2 regions of the Paraburkholderia sp. RCC_158 genome follow, and region 2 is predicted to be linked to the other one. Evidence: predicted binding sites of a transcription regulator. Region 2 holds the regulator's gene; the other holds the start of a gene.
The links. Region 2 encodes FNR, which switches genes on or off when oxygen is low (the NO sensors DNR and NnrR bind a similar motif). Its sites were predicted from a motif close to TTGATNNNNATCAA; they were not measured.

Region 1 (8,611 bases), on a different contig from region 2:
TAGCAGCCAGGTCTTATCGACCGGTCTCAACCGGTTTCGAACTGCCCGTCATGCGAGAAATGCCGCACGCCTGAAAGCCGCGCGGCAGGGATCGCTTTATCCAACGAATTGTGCAGGCATAGAGCAGGGGAGAATTAGATGAAGAAGAGAAATGCCGTCAGTCTTTCGGGACTCGCTATTGCAGCAAGTGCGGTATGTGCGCCAACGGCTGTCCATGCACAAAGCAGCGTCACGCTGTACGGCATTCTGGACGCCGGCATTACGTACGTGAACAACGCCGGTGGTTCCCACCAGGTGAAGTTCGACGACGGCATTTCGTATGGCAACCGGATCGGCTTCAAGGGCGTCGAAGATCTCGGCGGCGGCTTGCAGGCGGTATTCGTACTCGAGTCGGGTTTCCACGTAGGCAATGGACAACTTGGATTCGGTGGCGCTGAGTTCGGACGCCAGGCGTATGTCGGTCTGAAGAACAACTGGGGCACCTTGTCGTTTGGTAACCAGCTCGACATGACCGAAGAATTCGCGTACCTGTACAACATATCCGCGTGGGCAAGCGGTTACGCGATTCACCAGGGCGACTTCGACCGGATGAACGGCGACCGGCTGCCAAACTCGATCAAGTTTCTCTCCGCCGATATATCCGGCTTTTCTTTCGGCGGCATGTACTCGTTCGGCAACACGGCCGGCGACTTCCATCAGAAAAGCGCATGGAGCGTGGGCGCGCGCTATGAGCACGGTCCGTTCAACATGGGCGCCGCTTATACGCAGTTGAACAACCCGTTCGGCATCTATGCGTTCGATCCGTACGCGATGATCGGCACGCATACTTTCCTCGGCAGGCCGACCGTTTCCGTCGATCCTGCAACCGGCGCGGTTACAGATCTGTATAGCTCGACTTCATTTCCGGTCGACAGGCAGGGCGCGTTTGCAGTCGGCGCCGCTTATACGATCGGCAATGTGATGCTGAGCGGCAACTTCACTTACACGACGATCAAGGGCCTTGGCCAGACCTCGCATATGCAGGTTTATGAGGGCGGCGCTTCGTATACGTTCACGCCGGCGTTGATGCTCTACGGCGGCTATCAGCACACGCGGTTTGAAGGAAACCACTGGAATCAGGGCTCGCTCGGGCTTCACTACCTGTTGTCGAAACGCACGGATGTGTACATCTCGGGCGATTATCTGCGCGCATCGGATGGTGTGAACGCGGTGATCGGCTATAGCTTCACGCCGTCGTCGACCAGCACGCAGGCTGATGTGCGCATCGGCATGCGCCATTCGTTCTGAAGCGGCGCGGCGGATTTCTGTGAGCGGTAATCCGCCTGGATTTAGCCGTTAATTTGCAGCCGCCGAAGACAGAGCGCAATGCGTCGCACCATCGCGGCTCTTACGCTTGACCTCGATCAAGAGCGCCCACGTCTTCTGACCGATGATGTCGTTACGACTTTAATCATCGCGTTGGAGGACATCATGACTGGCTCGGACGGCAGGATCTTATTTTCGGCAATCGCCGTTTTTGTGGCGCTCGCGGGCATAGGGGTGTCGATCCGAGGCTTGCTGTTCGACGAGCCGTCATTTTTTCGTTATGGCGTTGCCGGTGTAGTCGGTGGCGTTGCGTGCTTCGTGTGGTTGCTCAATTCCGCACGCGACGGCAACTCATGATCGCCTCGCTGCGTGGCGGCCGCTTGCTGACGTCAGCGGCGCTCCGAGCATTGCCACCAAGCTTTGCCACCAAGCATTGCCACCACCAGCGGCCAGACCCTGCTCTGACGCTGTCTCCTCATCATCAATACATTGAACCTTCCAGTGCCCGTTTCGACGAGCGCATAGGCGGGCGCGTCTTCGCGCCGTCCGTTGCCAGTCGTTCTTTCCGCCACGAGCGTTGCACTGAACCAAACGATGCGCACCGTGCGCGGCGCTGCGACCTCGTTGACGCAGGTCGATCGTCAGATGCGGATACGCGCTCATGATTCTCTCATCGACTCGCTGCTCCAGGTGGCTTTCGCTGCCGCAACGGTCGACGGAAACGTGCAGATCGGGCGGAGGCAAACATGTACGCACACATCGTGGTGGCACTCGACGGCAGCGACGCAGCCAAGCGCGCGCTGAGCGAAGCGATTCAGTTGACGAAGCTCTCGCGCGGCAGGTTGACGGCCGTCTACGTGCTCGATCAGTCGGCCGCGTTCACCTACGCAGGCGCTTGCGATCCGCATCTTCTGAGCGGCGCCGCGCGGCAGGTCGGAACCACGCTGCTCGATGGCGCACAGAAACAGATGCGCGAGATGGACGTCGTGGGCGACACGGAGATCGTGGAAACGCGGGGCATCGCCGAAGACATCGCCGGCACGTTGCTGCGCTTCGTTCAGTGGAGCGGCGCGGACCTTGTCGTGATGGGCACTCACGGACGGCGCGGATTGCGGCGCATGGTGATCGGCAGCGTTGCGGAGCGTTTTCTCCGCCATGCGACGTGCCCCGTTCTGCTGGTTCGCGAGCCCACTGACGCAAAGCGCGAGGCGCCGCTTTGATCTGAACTAGCCGCTCGTCTCTCTGATCATTGGAGTCATCTCGTGAAAGCACTGGTTTATCACGGCGCCGGGCAAACATCGCTCGACGAGCGGCCGATGCCGCAACTCGCGTCGCCCACCGACGCCATCGTCAAGGTGACGCGCACGACGATCTGCGGCACCGACCTGCATATCCTGAAGGGCGATGTCCCCACCTGCGAGCCGGGGCGCATTCTCGGCCATGAAGGAGTGGGAATCGTCTATCAGGTTGGCGCTGCCGTCAGCACGCTGAAAGAGGGCGACCCTGTGCTTATCTCGTGCATTTCGTCGTGTGGCAAGTGCGACTACTGCCGGCGCGGAGTGTACTCGCACTGCGCGACGGGCGGATGGATTCTTGGCAACCGGATCGACGGCACGCAAGCGGAGTACGTGCGCATTCCTCACGCGGAAACAAGCCTGTACCGCATTTTCGCAGGCGCGGACGAAGAGGCGCTAGTGATGCTTTCCGACATCCTGCCGACCGGCTTTGAATGCGGTGTTCTCAACGGCAAGGTTGAACCGGGAAGCACGGTGGCGATTGTCGGCGCGGGGCCGATCGGACTCGCGTCGCTGCTTACCGCGCAGTTCTATTCGCCGGCGCAGATAGTGATCATCGACCGCGACCCTTACCGTCTGGAAGTGGCGTCGCGCTTCGGGGCGACGGCGTGCGTCGATAGCGGCGTCGACGATCCGGTGGCAAAGGTCATGAAGCTCACCGCCGGAACGGGCGCGGATTGCGTGATCGAGGCCGTGGGTGTGCCCGAAACTTTCGAGTTATGCCAGGCGCTGGTGGCGCCTGGTGGCGTCATCGCCAACGTGGGCGTGCATGGCGTGAAGGCGGATCTGCGTCTGGAATCGCTGTGGGATCGCAACATCTCGATCACGACGTGTCTCGTCGATACGGTCAGTACGCCGATGCTGTTAAAGACCGTGCGCGCCGGCCGGCTCGACGCCGCGAGCCTGATCACGCATCGCTTCAAGCTCGACGATGTATTGAAAGCCTACGAGACTTTCGGCGATGCGGCCCGATCTCATGCATTGAAGGTCATCATCGAAGTGGCGTAAACGCTCGTTCGAGCGTCAGCCGGCATTCGAGCCTCGCCGACATGATCCACGTCAAACAGAACGGTGCCGCACACGCCTAACCTTGAATAGCACAGGGGTTTGTCGCGTTGCCCCTCGCTTCAACGCCCAACCTTCAGAAGGCTTACCATGCGCGCATCCGATGTCATGACCGACGCCGTTGTCTCGGCCACGCCCGACATGACCATTCGTCAGGTCGCCAAGATGTTTGTCGATAACGGCATCAGCGGCGCGCCAGTGCTGGATACGGACGGCAGCATCGTCGGCATCATCAGCGAAGGTGATCTGCTTCGCCGCAGCGAGATCGGAACCGACGAGACCAGGCGCGCGTCGTGGCTCGATTTCTGGTCCGCGAGGCACGAGGCGCGCGATTACGTCAAGACGCATGCGGCCAAGGTGAGCGATGTGATGACGACCGATGTGGTGACCGTGCAGCCTGACACGCCGCTTGGCGAAGTTGCGGGCATTCTCGAAGCACGGCACATCAAACGCGTGCCGGTGACGGAACGGGGACAGGTGGTCGGCATCGTGAGTCGTGCCAATCTCGTCCAGGCGCTCGCGAGCGTGCCCCATGAACCGGTGTCGGACGCCACGCTCTCGGACGCGGAAATTCGCGCGGTCCTCATGGGCGAACTGGCGGGGCGCAGATGGGGCTTTGCTGGCCGCAATATCGTGGTGACAGACGGCGTCGTGCATCTATGGGGCGTTTTCCAGTCGGCCGACGCAGTGGATGCCGTGCGCGTCGCGGCGCAGAACATACCCGGCGTCAAGCGTGTGGAAGATCACACCGAGCCGTATCAGATGATGCCGGGTATCTAGTAGCGGAAAGTAGCTCCGTACTTCTGCGCGTGCCCGACACCCGCGTCGCCTGCGATACCAACCGCCGCTAGGCCGCGGCCTTCAGTCGCTCGTCAGGCGCGGCGCCAGAGGCGGGGAACGATAGTTCCACGGCGAGTCCGCGGCTCTCGAGGCCAGGCCCGAAGCGCACGGTCGCGCCAAAATGTTCCGCGATGCGCGCGACAATCGAGAGGCCAAGACCGCTGCCGGTCGCCTGGTTGCCGGTGGCGCGAAAAAACCGGCTGGTCAGACGCGCGACATCTGCCGAGGCCACACCGGGGCCGTCGTCGCGCACGGTCACGACAACGCGATTATCGAGCGGCTCGGTCGCGCTCTTGACCGAAATTTCGATGTTGCCGTCCTCGCTTCCGTACTTGATTGCGTTGTCCAGCAAATTGTCGAACAGGATACCGATCAGCACGGGCTCCGCATCGATCTTGGCCTGCATGTCGCAGTCGAGCATCGCGCGCATGTTTTTTTGCTGCAGGTTGCCGGCGTTCGCCAGCACGGCATGCTTCGCGAGCGACCCAGGCGCGAGCGGTGCCGTCGACAGTTTTTCATGCATGTCCAGACGTGCGAGCAGCAGCAATTGCTCGGCGAGCCGCGCACTGCGATCCACGCCTTGCACGACGCGCTCCATCGCGAGTCGCTGCCGCGCCGGGTCGGGCTCGGCGAGCGCAACCTGTGCCTGGACCTTGATGGCGGCCAGCGGCGTCTTCAGTTCATGCGCGGCGTCGGCGGTAAACGCGCGTTCACGTTCGAGCGAATAGTGCAGACGCGAGAGCAGCAGATTGAGCGCGTCGACGAGCGGGCGCACCTCGGTCGGCGCGTCGCCGATTTCGACAGGCTCGAGGCGGTTGATATGTCGCGAGCGGATTGCATCCGACAGCACGCGCAGCGGCGCAAGGCTCCAGCCGATGCTGAACCACACGAGCAACGCGAGGACCGGCAGCGCAATCAGGGCAGGGCGCGCGATACGGCTCGCCACTCCGCTGACCAGATCGCTGCGCGTATTGGCCTGCTCGAATACGCGCACCGTGTGGCCGAGCGCCGTGCCGCGCAGCGTGAACGAGTGATACGTCTGACCGTCCAGCACGACGTCTTGCGTGCCCGTGACCGCCGGCAGCGGCAGGTCCCATGCACCGAGCGCGCGCAGGGCAGGGCTGCCGGCAATCACGTCGCCGTCGCGCGTGCGCACCTGAAAGAGCGCGTCGCGCGGCAGCGAGTCGTCGTCGTCGTTCTCGCTCGCACTGGTCGCGCCGCCTCTTTCTTCCTCGCGCACGTCGATGTGCGCGTTGGCAAGCGTGGCGAGGTTGGCCCGGTCGAGAAGCGCGAGCACCTGCGCGACTTCCGCGAGGCGCGCTTCTTCCCATTCGCCGACTTCGTGCGTGGCCTCACGATAACTCGACGCAAGCGCAATCGCCCAGACCGCCGCGATGCTGCCGAGCACGAGCAGCATGAGCCGCCTGCGAATGGATGCGCTCATTTACTCTTTCTCCACCACATAGCGGATATTGCGCACGGTTCGTATGAGCTTTGCGCCAAGCTTTCTGCGAAGGTTGGAGATGTGCACCTCGATTGCATTGCTTTCGATTTCCTGCTGCCAGCCATACAGGCTTTCTTCGAGACGCGAACGCGACTGCGGAATGCCCTGGTTGGTCAGCAATTGCAGCAGGATTGCCCATTCGCGCGACGTGAGCGGCACCCGCGTGCCGGCAAGCTGGGCCGTTTGCGCCGCGGGGTTCACCGTGAGATCGCCATAGCGGATCAGCTCGACGCTGCGGCCCTGCGCGCGGCGCAGCAAGGCGCGGCAACGGGCCGTCAGTTCCGTGAGGTCGAAGGGCTTGCCGAGGTAATCGTCCGCGCCGGCCTCCAGACCGCTCACGCGGTCCACCACCGTGCCGCGTGCCGTCAGCACAAGCACCGGCACGTCGTTGCCGGCGTCGCGGATTCGCTTGAGCAGATCCATGCCGGACACGCGCGGCAGGCCGAGATCGAGTACGACGAGCGCGTAGCTCGTGGTGTCCAGCGCGAGACCTGCTTTATGGCCGTCCCGCGCCCAGTCGACCGTGAAACCCGCCTGACGCAGACCCGCTTCGACCCCGCAACCGATCAGGTCGTCGTCTTCAACCAGTAGTACACGCATGGGACGCAAATTCCGTTGAGTGTTGTGATGATGATTGCGATGCATCGCGGAAAAGCGGCGCTGGAGTCCGCAGTTTAACCGCGCTGGCATCGCATGCATTACCGGTATGCGAATGGATTGTGCTTGCCCGCTTGAGCGGCCTTCCTTGACAAAGACCGCGTATTGATACGAACCTTATGCCCCGCAGCAAGCGACGAACGCGACGACATTCGGCTGCACATTACCTGCAAGACCTTGAGCACATGAATACCTATGCCGATAAGCATTTCGTTTGAAGTTCTGGAGGTGCTGGACGCGATCGACCGTACGGGCACGTTCGCTGAAGCTGCGGAAACGTTGCATCGCGTTCCTTCGTCGCTAACGTACCTCGTGCAAAAACTGGAAAGCGACATGCAGGTCGAGCTTTTCGACCGCAGCGGCAGACGGGCGAAACTCACGGAGGCAGGGCGCTTTCTTATCGATGAAGGGCGTCAGCTCCTGGCAGCCGCCCGGCATCTCGAAGCGAAAACGAAGGGCATACAGAGCGGCTGGGAAAGCGAGTTGCGAATATGTCTGGATGCGATTCTGCCGTCCGCCTCGTTGTGGCCGCATGTTCGTGCTTTTTACGACCTTGGAATGGTGACCCAGTTGCGCCTTTCCACCGAAGTGCTTGGCGGCGTATGGGACGCGCTGGTAACGCAACGCGCCGACCTGGCGGTGGGCGCATTCGGCGAGCCGCCGCATGCATCGAATATTGCAGCCCGGCCGATAGGCACCCTTCGTCATGTGTTCGTCGTTGCGCCCGACCATCCACTTGCCGATTTGCCGCAGCCGCTGGAAAGCGCGGCAATCGCGCGATACAGGGGAGTCGTGATAAGCGACACGTCCCGGCAATTGCAGCCTCAATCGGTCGCAAGGCACGACGGACAGAGCGTGATCGTGGTGCCCACGCTCGCAGCCAAGGTCGAAGCGCTGTGCGAAGGTATCGCTGTGGGCATGTTGCCCGATCGCGTGGCGGAAGGTCCGATAAGCGAAGGCAAGCTCGTGACGCGACGCGTCGCGGGCGTGCGTGAATATACAAATTGCTATCTCGCGTGGCGCGAAGACAAAATGGGCCGCGCGTTGGAGTGGTGGATCGCTCAGCTCGACAAACCGGATCTGGTCGAGCGATTTTTTGGGGCGTTGCCGCCGCGTTGATGCATCATTGACGGCATCTCATCCATCGGAGCGTTCCCGTCATCATGAAGGCACTTAGATTTGCGCAGTTCGGTCAGCCGGACGTCTTGTTCGTCGACGAAGTTCCGGCGCCCTCGGCCGGTGCAGATACCGCAATCGTTCAGGTGCGGGCGGCATCCATCAATCCGAGCGACGTAAAGAATGTCGGCGGCCGCATGAGCCAGACGACGCTGCCGCGCACGCCGGGGCGCGACTACTCGGGCGTCGTGATTGACGGCCCGCAGGAATGGCTCGGCGTGGAAGTGTGGGGCTCGGGCGATGCCGGCTTTACCTATGACGGCACACACGCCGAGCAGATCGCGGTGCCCGTCGCGAGCCTTTGCCGCAAGCCGGGCAACCTGTCGCACGAACAGGCGGCTGCGATCGGCGTCAACTTCGTGACCGCGTGGTGCGCGATAGTCGAAGCGGCGCAGGTCACGAACGCGGACACGGTGGCGATCATCGGGCTGGGCGGCGTAGGCGGCGCGGCGGCGCAGATCGCGCGGCGCATTGGGGCAAGGGTGATTGGCGTGACGCGAGGCGCGCGCATGAACCCGTATGTCGATGCCGCCGTCGACAGCCTCGGCGATACCGTCGCGCAGTTGCGTGCGGCGAGCGATGGCGGCGCATCCGTCGTGTTCGATACGGTGGGCGGCTCGATGTTCGAAACGGCCGTCAAAATGCTCGCGCTGCGTGGACGTCTGATCGAAATCTCGGCGACGGATCGTCGTCAGGTGAGCTTTGACCTGGCCGATTTTTATCACAATGAAAGCCGGCTAATGGGCGTCGATTCGCTCAAGCGGGACCT
Region 2 (8,611 bases):
AGGTTGAGAGGCTCCACGGCGATTTCGGACAAATAGTTGAAAGAGATAGTCTAGATCACACGCTAGTCGAAGGGGAATGTCAGGACGATACTGCTCTCCACTCACTCACCCATTGGAGCAAGACATGACTGCAAATCTGACTGGCAAAGTTGCATTCGTCACCGGCGGCAGCCGGGGCATCGGCGCGGCAATCGTGCAACGTTTGTCGAAGGAAGGCGCGACGGTAGCGTTCACGTACAAGGGTTCGTCGGCGGCCGCGCAGGCACTCGCCGGCAGCATCGAGCAGCAGGGCGGCCGCGCGCTCGCATTGCAAGCGGACGCGGGCGATGCCGCCGCGGTGAGCCGCGCGATCGACGATGTCGCCGGCAAATTCGACAAGATCGATATTCTCGTGAACAACGCGGGCGTGCTCGCGCTGGGCCCGGTCGAGACGTTCTCGCTCGAAGACTTCGACAGAACGCTGCAAGTCAACGTGCGCGCTGTGTTCGTCGCGGTGAAGGCGGTGTTGCCGCATATGGGCGAGGGCGGCCGTATCGTGAACATCAGCAGCGTCAACGCCGAACGCATGCCGTTTCCCGGCGGCGCCGCGTACGCAATGAGCAAGTCCGCGTTGCGCGGACTCGTGCAAGGTCTCGCGCGCGATCTCGGTCCGCGCGGCATCACGGTCAACAACGTGCAGCCCGGTCCGACCGATACGGACATGAACCCTGAATCTGGCGATTTCGCGTCGATGCTGCACGGTTTCATGGCGCTTCCGCGTCATGGACGGCCGGATGAAATCGCAGGGATGGTCGCGTATGTTGTCAGCCCGGAAGCGGCATTTGTCACGGGCGCGAGCTTGACGATCGACGGCGGTTTCAACGCCTGATCGAGTCGCGCGAGCAGGAAGCGACGCATAAGCAAGCCTGCCGGTTTTTTCGGCAGGCTTGTTCTCTTATGCGTGATTCGTCACGCGCTCACGCAGCGGAACCCCGCATAAACGTACTGATAATGCGGCTGAAACCAGTTGCGAAACGTCGGCCGCAACATGCACTGCGCGGTGCGCGCCGATCCGCCCTTCAGCACGAAATGCTTGCCGTCGAAGAAATTGGCCGAGTAACCCAGGTAGAACGGAAACGGCTCGAACCCCGGCAAGCCGTCGAACAATGTCGACGTCCATTCCCAGCCGTTGCCAAACTGGCCTTCCACGCCGAATGCGCTCACGTTGTCGGGATAAGCGTCGACGGGCCGAGGGTCCCAGCTACGGAAATCGAAGTTGCCCGAGCCCACGTGCGGCGCGCCCTGCGCGGCGCGTTGCCATTGCGCTTCGGTGGGCAGCGCCTTGCCGGCCCAGCACGCATAGGCGCTCGCCTCGGCGTGGCTGACGTACGCGGGCCAGTCGAGCGGCAAGGGCACGTCGTCGAACATGGTGCGCAACGTCCATTCGTCGCGACGGCCGCTGCCTTCGCCGCTGTCTTCACCGTTACGTTCGCTGTTGACGCTGCGCCGCGACCAGCATGCCGGATGCTCGATGCCCTCGGCTTCCTTCCACGCCCAATCCTGCTCCGACCACCACTTCGGCTCGCGATAACCACCCGCGTCGATGAACGCGCGAAACGCGCCGTTCGTCACCATATAGCGGTCGATCTCAAAGGCCGGCACGTCCACTTGCAATTCGCCGAACTCGTTGTCCCAGCCGAAGCGGCCGCCGTCGCGCCGCATCCCGAGCGTGGCCGAGCCCGCAGGCACCCGGACCATCGACGATACGCCGTTCGCGCGCCCCGGACCGGTCACGACAGGCTCGCGCAGCTCGGTCACTTTCTGTGCGAGCGGCAATTGATGAAGCATGTACGCAAGCGTCTCCGCGTGCATCAGCCGATGCTCGATCGCGACATTCAGCAATTGCTCCGACGCATCGACGCGCGCGGAATCGGTCAGCGCGCGCAGTTCGCGGTCGATCTGTTCGCGAGCGCGCAGGCCATACTCGCGCACGGTCTGGAGCGAAGGCCAGTCGCCTGGTTGATCGGTGGGAAAGCCGCCATCAACCGGATCGATGCCGAAGGCGAAAAGCTGATCGAGTTGGGGATCGAAAGCGGGCAGTTCGAACAGACGCTGATCGAACAGATTACGGTCGAAAGCTTCGAGGTGACCGATATAAAACACGATGCGATGCCGCTCGCGGATCGGTCTTTCGTACAGAAACTCGGGCTTGACGATGGAGAAGAGAGCGTCGGTAACTTGACGCGCGTCGATCAGACGCTGAACGAGCGGGTGATGCGGGCGGGGATCGCGGTTCATTTCGCCGGGTCTCCTTGCGGGGGACGGACTAAACAAAGACTGTACCCGCTCGCAGTTGCCATGCCAAGGCAAAAGACCCGCCGGAAAAACGTGCAAAGGGCCGCGGCCGGCCCTGTGCGCGGGGTTTAGACCTGCCGCAAGCCGTCCAGATCGACGATGCGAATGTGCTTGCCTTGCGTGTCGATCAGGCCGCGCTTTTGAAATCTTGACAGCGTGCGGCTCACGGTTTCGAGCGTCATGCCGAGGTAGCTGCCCATGTCCTCGCGCGTCATCCGCAGATTGAACTCCGCCGACGAATAGCCGCGTTGCGCGTTGCGCTCGGAGACGTCGAGCAGAAAGGCCGCGACCCGTTCGTCCGCCGACAGCGAGCCGAGCACCATCATCTGGGCGGCTTCGCGCACGATCTGCTCGCCGAGCAGCTTGTGCAGGCGCTCCTGCATCGAGCCGATTTCGCGGCACAGCGACTTGAGCGCGGTGTAGGGGACGATGCACACGGTGCTGTCCTCGAGCGCGAGCGCGCTGCACGCGTGCCGGTCTTCGCTGATGCCGTCGAGGCCGAGCGCTTCGCCGGCAAGCCGCAGGCCCGTGACCTGTTCGCGCCCGTCGCGGTGCGCCATGACGGTTTTCATCGAGCCGGAGCGCACTGCGTAAATGTTGTCGAAACGGTCGCCGCTGCGGTACAGCGCTTCCCCGCGATGCACGGAGCGCGCCGAGCAGATCAGCGTTTCGAGTTTGGAAAGTTCGTCGTTCGACAAGCCTTGCGGCATGCACAACTGCCGCATCGAGCAGCTCGAGCAGCGCGCGGCGCTGCGGGTGGGCGTGCGCGTGGCGGCACGCGGCGTCGCCCGGCGGCTGGCTCGCGCTGCGGGCGAGGTGACGGCGGAGCCGGCCTGAACGGCGGGAGCCGGGGCCAAACTCGGGGCGGAAGTCGGGGCGGAAGGCGGGGCGGGAATCACAACGGTAGGGGTCAACATGTCTGAGCCGATGTCAGGAGGTAATGATTGATTGTCCCACCGGCTCTGTCCCCCGTTTCGCGGCAAAATGACGCGCTCCCGCGCTCAAGCCTCTTGAGCGACGTCAGAACGCCGCGCCTTGCGTCCTCCAAACGCGGAAGCGTCCGAATGCGCTTTCCCGCCCGCGCGAGCTCTTACTCAACGTTTGCGTCAACCAGCGACTTTCCCGCGCACTCGCAAACGTTTGGCGAATTTTTTTCTTTCTCGCGCACACCACTCTCAAGGTTTAGGAGTTTTTGTCGTCATATTGTCTGAAGAATGCGGCGGCAACGAGAAAGGGGCGGACTACAACGCGCCCATGTCGGCGTCATCGAGTGAACCGCCTTGAGACGAGGCGGATGTGTTCACGCCGAAGCGGGGGCGGTGCCGCAATGCGGTGACCTGCGCGCGCTTCGCGACAACTTTTATCGAGCGGTTGGGGAAGGAATTAGACACATGAAGATTTCGAATTTGAAAATCGGGGTTCGTCTTGGCTCCGCCTTTGCGCTGATGGTCGCGCTGCTGGTCGGCACGGCTGTCGTCGGTATCGAGCATCTCGAGTCGACCAACACGAAGATGGATGAGATCGTCAGCAATCGGTATACGCTGATCGCGCTCAGCAATCAGATCAAGAGCAACGGATACAAGGCAAACGGCATTCTGAGCAATCTGCTGCTGACCACGTCGCCCGATAAAGCCAAGCAGTACATGGACGACTACGCGGCGATCCGCAAAGCGAATGCGCAAGCCTACGCCGAGCTCGAAAAGCACCTGACGAGCGATGAAACCAGGGCGCTCTTCAAGCAGCAGTTCGACGCGCGCTCGGCTTACGGCGTGAGCGTTAAGAGCTTCTTCGATCTGGTCAGCAAGAACCAGCAGCAGGACGCGCGCGACGTCTATCAGGGCGACATGGCGCGGCTGCAGGACGCTTATTACGTTCTCGTCGACAAGATGGTCGACGTGCAGGCGGACCGGATGGCGCGCGATGTCGCCGAAGCCGTCGCCGAAGCGCACAACGCGAAGCTGCAAATGATTCTGCTTGCGCTGTTCGCCACGGTGATCGCGATCGCGACCGGCATCTTCATCACGCGCACCATCACGCGGCCGATCAACCGTGCGGTCGTTCTCGCCGAAGCGGTCGCGGCCGGCGATCTCACGCATCATCTGCACATCGATTCGACCGATGAAGTGGGCCGCCTTCTCACCGCGCTCGAACGCATGACCGGCAATCTGCACGGCATCGTCGCGCAAGTGCGCCAGGGCACGGACACGATCAGCCAGGCGACGCGCGAAGTGGCGAGCGGCAACATGGACCTGTCGAGCCGTACCGAACATCAGGCGAGCTCGCTCGAAGAGACGGCGGCCGCGATGGAGCAGTTGACGTCGACGGTCAAGCAGAACGCCGATAACGCACGCGAGGCCAATCAGCTTGCGTCGAGCGCGTCGGATGTCGCGGTGCGCGGCGGCGAAGCCGTGAACCAGGTCGTGAGCACGATGACCGCCATCAACGAGTCGTCGCGCAGGATCGTCGAGATCATCGGCGTGATCGACGGCATCGCGTTCCAGACCAACATTCTCGCGCTCAACGCAGCGGTGGAAGCGGCGCGCGCGGGCGAACACGGGCGCGGCTTCGCGGTGGTCGCGAGCGAAGTGCGCGGCCTCGCGCAGCGCAGCGCCGTTGCCGCGAAGGAAATCAAGGAGCTGATCGCCGACTCGGTGAGTCAGGTCGGCACCGGCGGCAAGATGGTCGAGGAAGCCGGACAGATCATCGGCGAAGTCGTGAAGAGCATTCGCCATGTGACGGAAATCGTGGCCGAGATCAGTTCGTCGAGCAAGGAGCAAAGCGAAGGCATCGAGCAGATCAACCACGCCGTCACGCAGATGGACAAGGTGACGCAGGAAAACGCCGCGCTCGTCGAGCAAAGCGCCGCCGCGGCGCAGGCTCTGCAAGACCAGGCGCAGCAACTCACGCAGACCGTCAGCACCTTCAAGCTCGACGACGCCACGTCGAAACAACGTCGCGTCACGCGCGACTCGCATGCGCATCGCTCGAATGATGTCAGCGATGCGGGTGCTTGGCTCGTGTCGGCCCAGTAGAAGTCGAGGCAGGCAACGGACGGAGACACGAGCCGGTCGCGCGGACCGGCTCGATAACACATAGAAGACCGAGCGCTGCTGCAAGCCCGCATCCGCATCGCGCTCTTTCCCGTTTCGCTGTCTGCCGAAGATCACGGCCAACCGTCGCGTTGCCGTCGCGGGCGTACGCCCCGAGCATTCGCATGCGGACAGCGGAATCCGATTAACGGTTTCTTCCGCACGCTATCCAACATGTCCCACGTCTCTTCCGAATCGATTGTTCTTTCACGCTCGCCAGCCGGCGCGGTTATCGAACCGGCAGGCGACCTGTCGCCGGTAGCGCGGACGCTGCAGGTCCGGCGCTTCATCGACGCGTTCCGTCAGCACGGTCATCGTCAGGCGTCGCTCGATCCGCTGCGCCTTGCGCCCGTGCCCGAGGTGCCCGAACTCGACCCTGTGTTTCATGGGCTCGATCCGGCGCAGCCGATCGGCGCCGAAAATCCGCTGCTGCCGCCTTCGGCTGCGGTGCATGAACTCGAGCGGCAATTGCGGCGCGTCTATTGCGGCGCGATCGGCCTCGATCTGACCGGCATCCGCGATCAGCAGCGCCGCGCCCAGTTGTCCGCGTGGCTCAAGACGGAGCAGCTTGCGCCGTTGCCGGCGCGCGAGCCGCGCCGCCGTGTGCTGCGCCGTCTTGTGGCCGCTGAAACGTGGGAGCGTCATGTGGCGGCGCGATTCGAACATGCGAAGCGCTTCTCGCTCGAAGGTTGCGAGAGCCTCGTGCCGCTCATCGAAGCAATCGTCGATCAGGCTGCCGCTCATGGCGTTCGGCAGGTGTTCGCGGGCATGCCGCATCGCGGGCGCCTGAATGTGCTTGCCAACGTGATGGACTTCGATCCGGCGAAGCTGGTCGATTGTCTCGATCCCGATTCGGAAGCCGCGGCCGTGCAGCGCGATCTGCCGTATCACCTCGGCGCCAACACGGTGAGAAAGACGCAAGACGGCGATGTCGCGATCTTCCTTGCGCCCAATCCGTCGCACTTGCAAAGCGTCTATCCGGTCGTGAGCGGCATGGCGCGCGCGTACCAGGACGAGCATCGCGGCTTCGGCTGCCTGCCGCTCGTCATGCACGGCGACGCCGCCTTCGCGGGCCAGGGCATCGTGATGGAAACGCTCAACATGACACGCAAGGACGGCTATGCATTGGGCGGCACGATCCATGTGATCGTGAACAATCAGATCGGCTTCACGACGCCGAACCGGATGGACGCCGAAGCGTATTCGTATTGCACGGACATTGCGCGGATGATCGACGCGCCCGTGATCCGCGTGAACGCCGATCGTCCCGACGAAGTGATGCGCGCCGCGAAGCTCGCATTGCAATACCGGATGGAGCACGAGGCCGATGTGATCATCGACCTGATCGGCTATCGGCGTCTGGGTCACTCGGAGCATGACATCCCCGCGCTCACGCAGCCGTTGCAGCAAGCGGCGATCGCGATGCATCAGACCGTCACCGAGTTGTATCACGCGGCCATCGGCGAAGACACGCCGCTCGACGTGCTGCGTGCAGAAGCGTTGAAGGAGCTTCAGACGACGCCGCCGTCCGCGCGAACTTCGTCACGGTCTCACGGCAACCGGACAAAGCGCACGCGGCCGTTGTCGCTCGCGCGCATGCAGTCGTTGACCGCGGCGTTGACTCGCACGCCGCCCGCGTTCCGGCTGCACGAGTTGCTGCGCAACATCACCGCGCAGTGGCAAAAGAGCGTCGCCGATGAAACCGCGGCCGTCGACTGGTGCTTCGCGGAAAACCTGGCTTATGCGACGTTGCTTGACGACGGCCATAGTGTGCGCATCTCCGGCATGGACGTCGGTCGCGGCACATTCATGCATCGGCATGCGGTGTGGCATTCGCAAGGCAACGCGGCAAGCGACACCGCAAACGCGACCGAGCCTTATGTGCCGCTGCAAAACCTCGGTGTGCATCAAGGCGAGTTCGACATCGTCAACTCGCCGCTGACCGAAGAGGCGGTGCTGGGTTTCGAATACGGCTACAGCGTGCAGACCGGCTCGCACCTGGCAATCTGGGAAGCGCAGTTCGGCGACTTCGTGAACGGCGCGCAAGTGATCATCGACCAATACATTGCCGCGGGCGAGTACAAGTGGGACCAGCGCTCCGGTTTGACGATGCTGCTGCCGCATGGCCACGAAGGCGTCGGTCCCGAGCATTCGACCGGGTATGTCAGCCGCTTTCTGCAACTATGCGCGGGCGGCAACATGAAGGTCGTGATGCCGTCGACGTCATTGCAATGGTTCCATATGCTGCGCGAGCAGGCGTTGAGCGCGGAGCCGAAGCCGCTCGTCGTGATGTCGCCGAAAGGACAGCTCTATGGCAATGCGCGCTCGCATTCGCCGCTCGGCGAGTTGATCGGCGGCGCGTTTCTTCCGGTGCTGCACGATAGCGGCGTCGCTTCGCCGCAAGACGTGACGCGCGTCGTGCTGTCGAGCGGCAAGTTCTTCTATGACTTGCAGGCAGCGCGCGATGCTGGCGGCGACACGCGAACCGCGCTCATCCGCGTCGAGCAGTTGTATCCGTTTCCGACGAGCGAGCTTGCCGTTGCGCTCGCCGCCTTCCCGCAACTCGAGGAAGTGGTGTGGGCGCAGGAAGAGGAAAAGAAGCACGGCGCATGGCATTTCGTACGCGACGAAATCGAGCAGGCGGTGCCGGCGAACTGCCGCATTGTCGACGTGTGCCGGCGCGAAAGTCCGTCGGGCGCTCACTCGTCGATACGCGCGCATCGCGACGAACAGCAGCGCCTCGTCGCGGCTGCTCTCGCGCGCGGCTGACGTTGCAACGTCAAGCGGTTTGCCTGCCGAGGTGCGATTGAGTTGCTATTGTTAACAACAACAGGCAGCAACACGCGAGGCTCTCGCGAGCGGCAATTAACCATGCCGCATGGCGGCAGCCTCGCGCTTTCCGGCTTCGTTTCACAGCCTGATTTCGCGGCTTGCCTACGGGCACGCCGGCTCGCGCAAGCGGGCAGCGCGCGTTGGCATGCGGGTTGCGAAGCAGGTCGTCGAAGCGATAGGACAATTGCACATGGCAACCGTACTGCTGGTCGATGACGACGCCGAGGCGCTCGATGCATGGAGCGCCGTCTGCGCCGCGGGGGGTTACGAAGTAAAGACGGCGCTCGACGGCAAGTCGGCGCTCGCGCAGTTCATGGCCGCGCCGGTCGACGTGGTGGTTGCCGACTGGCGCATGC

Region 1: a site for FNR is predicted at 1,930-1,943, ahead of AB6809_RS28510 (universal stress protein). Genes of this name have one in related genera too.

The regions. Positions count from the first base shown of each region.
Region 1 is NZ_JBFUPM010000020.1:64,316-72,926, forward strand. Features, by position in the region: gene AB6809_RS28500 (porin) at 139-1,287, shown strand; gene AB6809_RS28505 (DUF2964 family protein) at 1,366-1,662, shown strand; gene AB6809_RS28510 (universal stress protein) at 2,052-2,525, shown strand; gene AB6809_RS28515 (zinc-dependent alcohol dehydrogenase family protein) at 2,568-3,608, shown strand; gene AB6809_RS28520 (CBS domain-containing protein) at 3,756-4,445, shown strand; gene AB6809_RS28525 (ATP-binding protein) at 4,513-5,949, opposite strand; gene AB6809_RS28530 (response regulator) at 5,950-6,609, opposite strand; gene AB6809_RS28535 (LysR family transcriptional regulator) at 6,862-7,785, shown strand; gene AB6809_RS28540 (zinc-binding alcohol dehydrogenase family protein) at 7,830-8,611, shown strand, end outside.
Region 2 is NZ_JBFUPM010000001.1:498,488-507,098, reverse strand. Features, by position in the region: gene AB6809_RS02275 (LysR family transcriptional regulator) at 1-17, opposite strand, end outside; gene AB6809_RS02270 (SDR family oxidoreductase) at 125-868, shown strand; gene AB6809_RS02265 (SUMF1/EgtB/PvdO family nonheme iron enzyme) at 949-2,277, opposite strand; gene fnr (fumarate/nitrate reduction transcriptional regulator Fnr) at 2,403-3,191, opposite strand; gene AB6809_RS02255 (methyl-accepting chemotaxis protein) at 3,726-5,366, shown strand; gene AB6809_RS02250 (2-oxoglutarate dehydrogenase E1 component) at 5,598-8,192, shown strand; gene AB6809_RS02245 (two-component system response regulator) at 8,446-8,611, shown strand, end outside.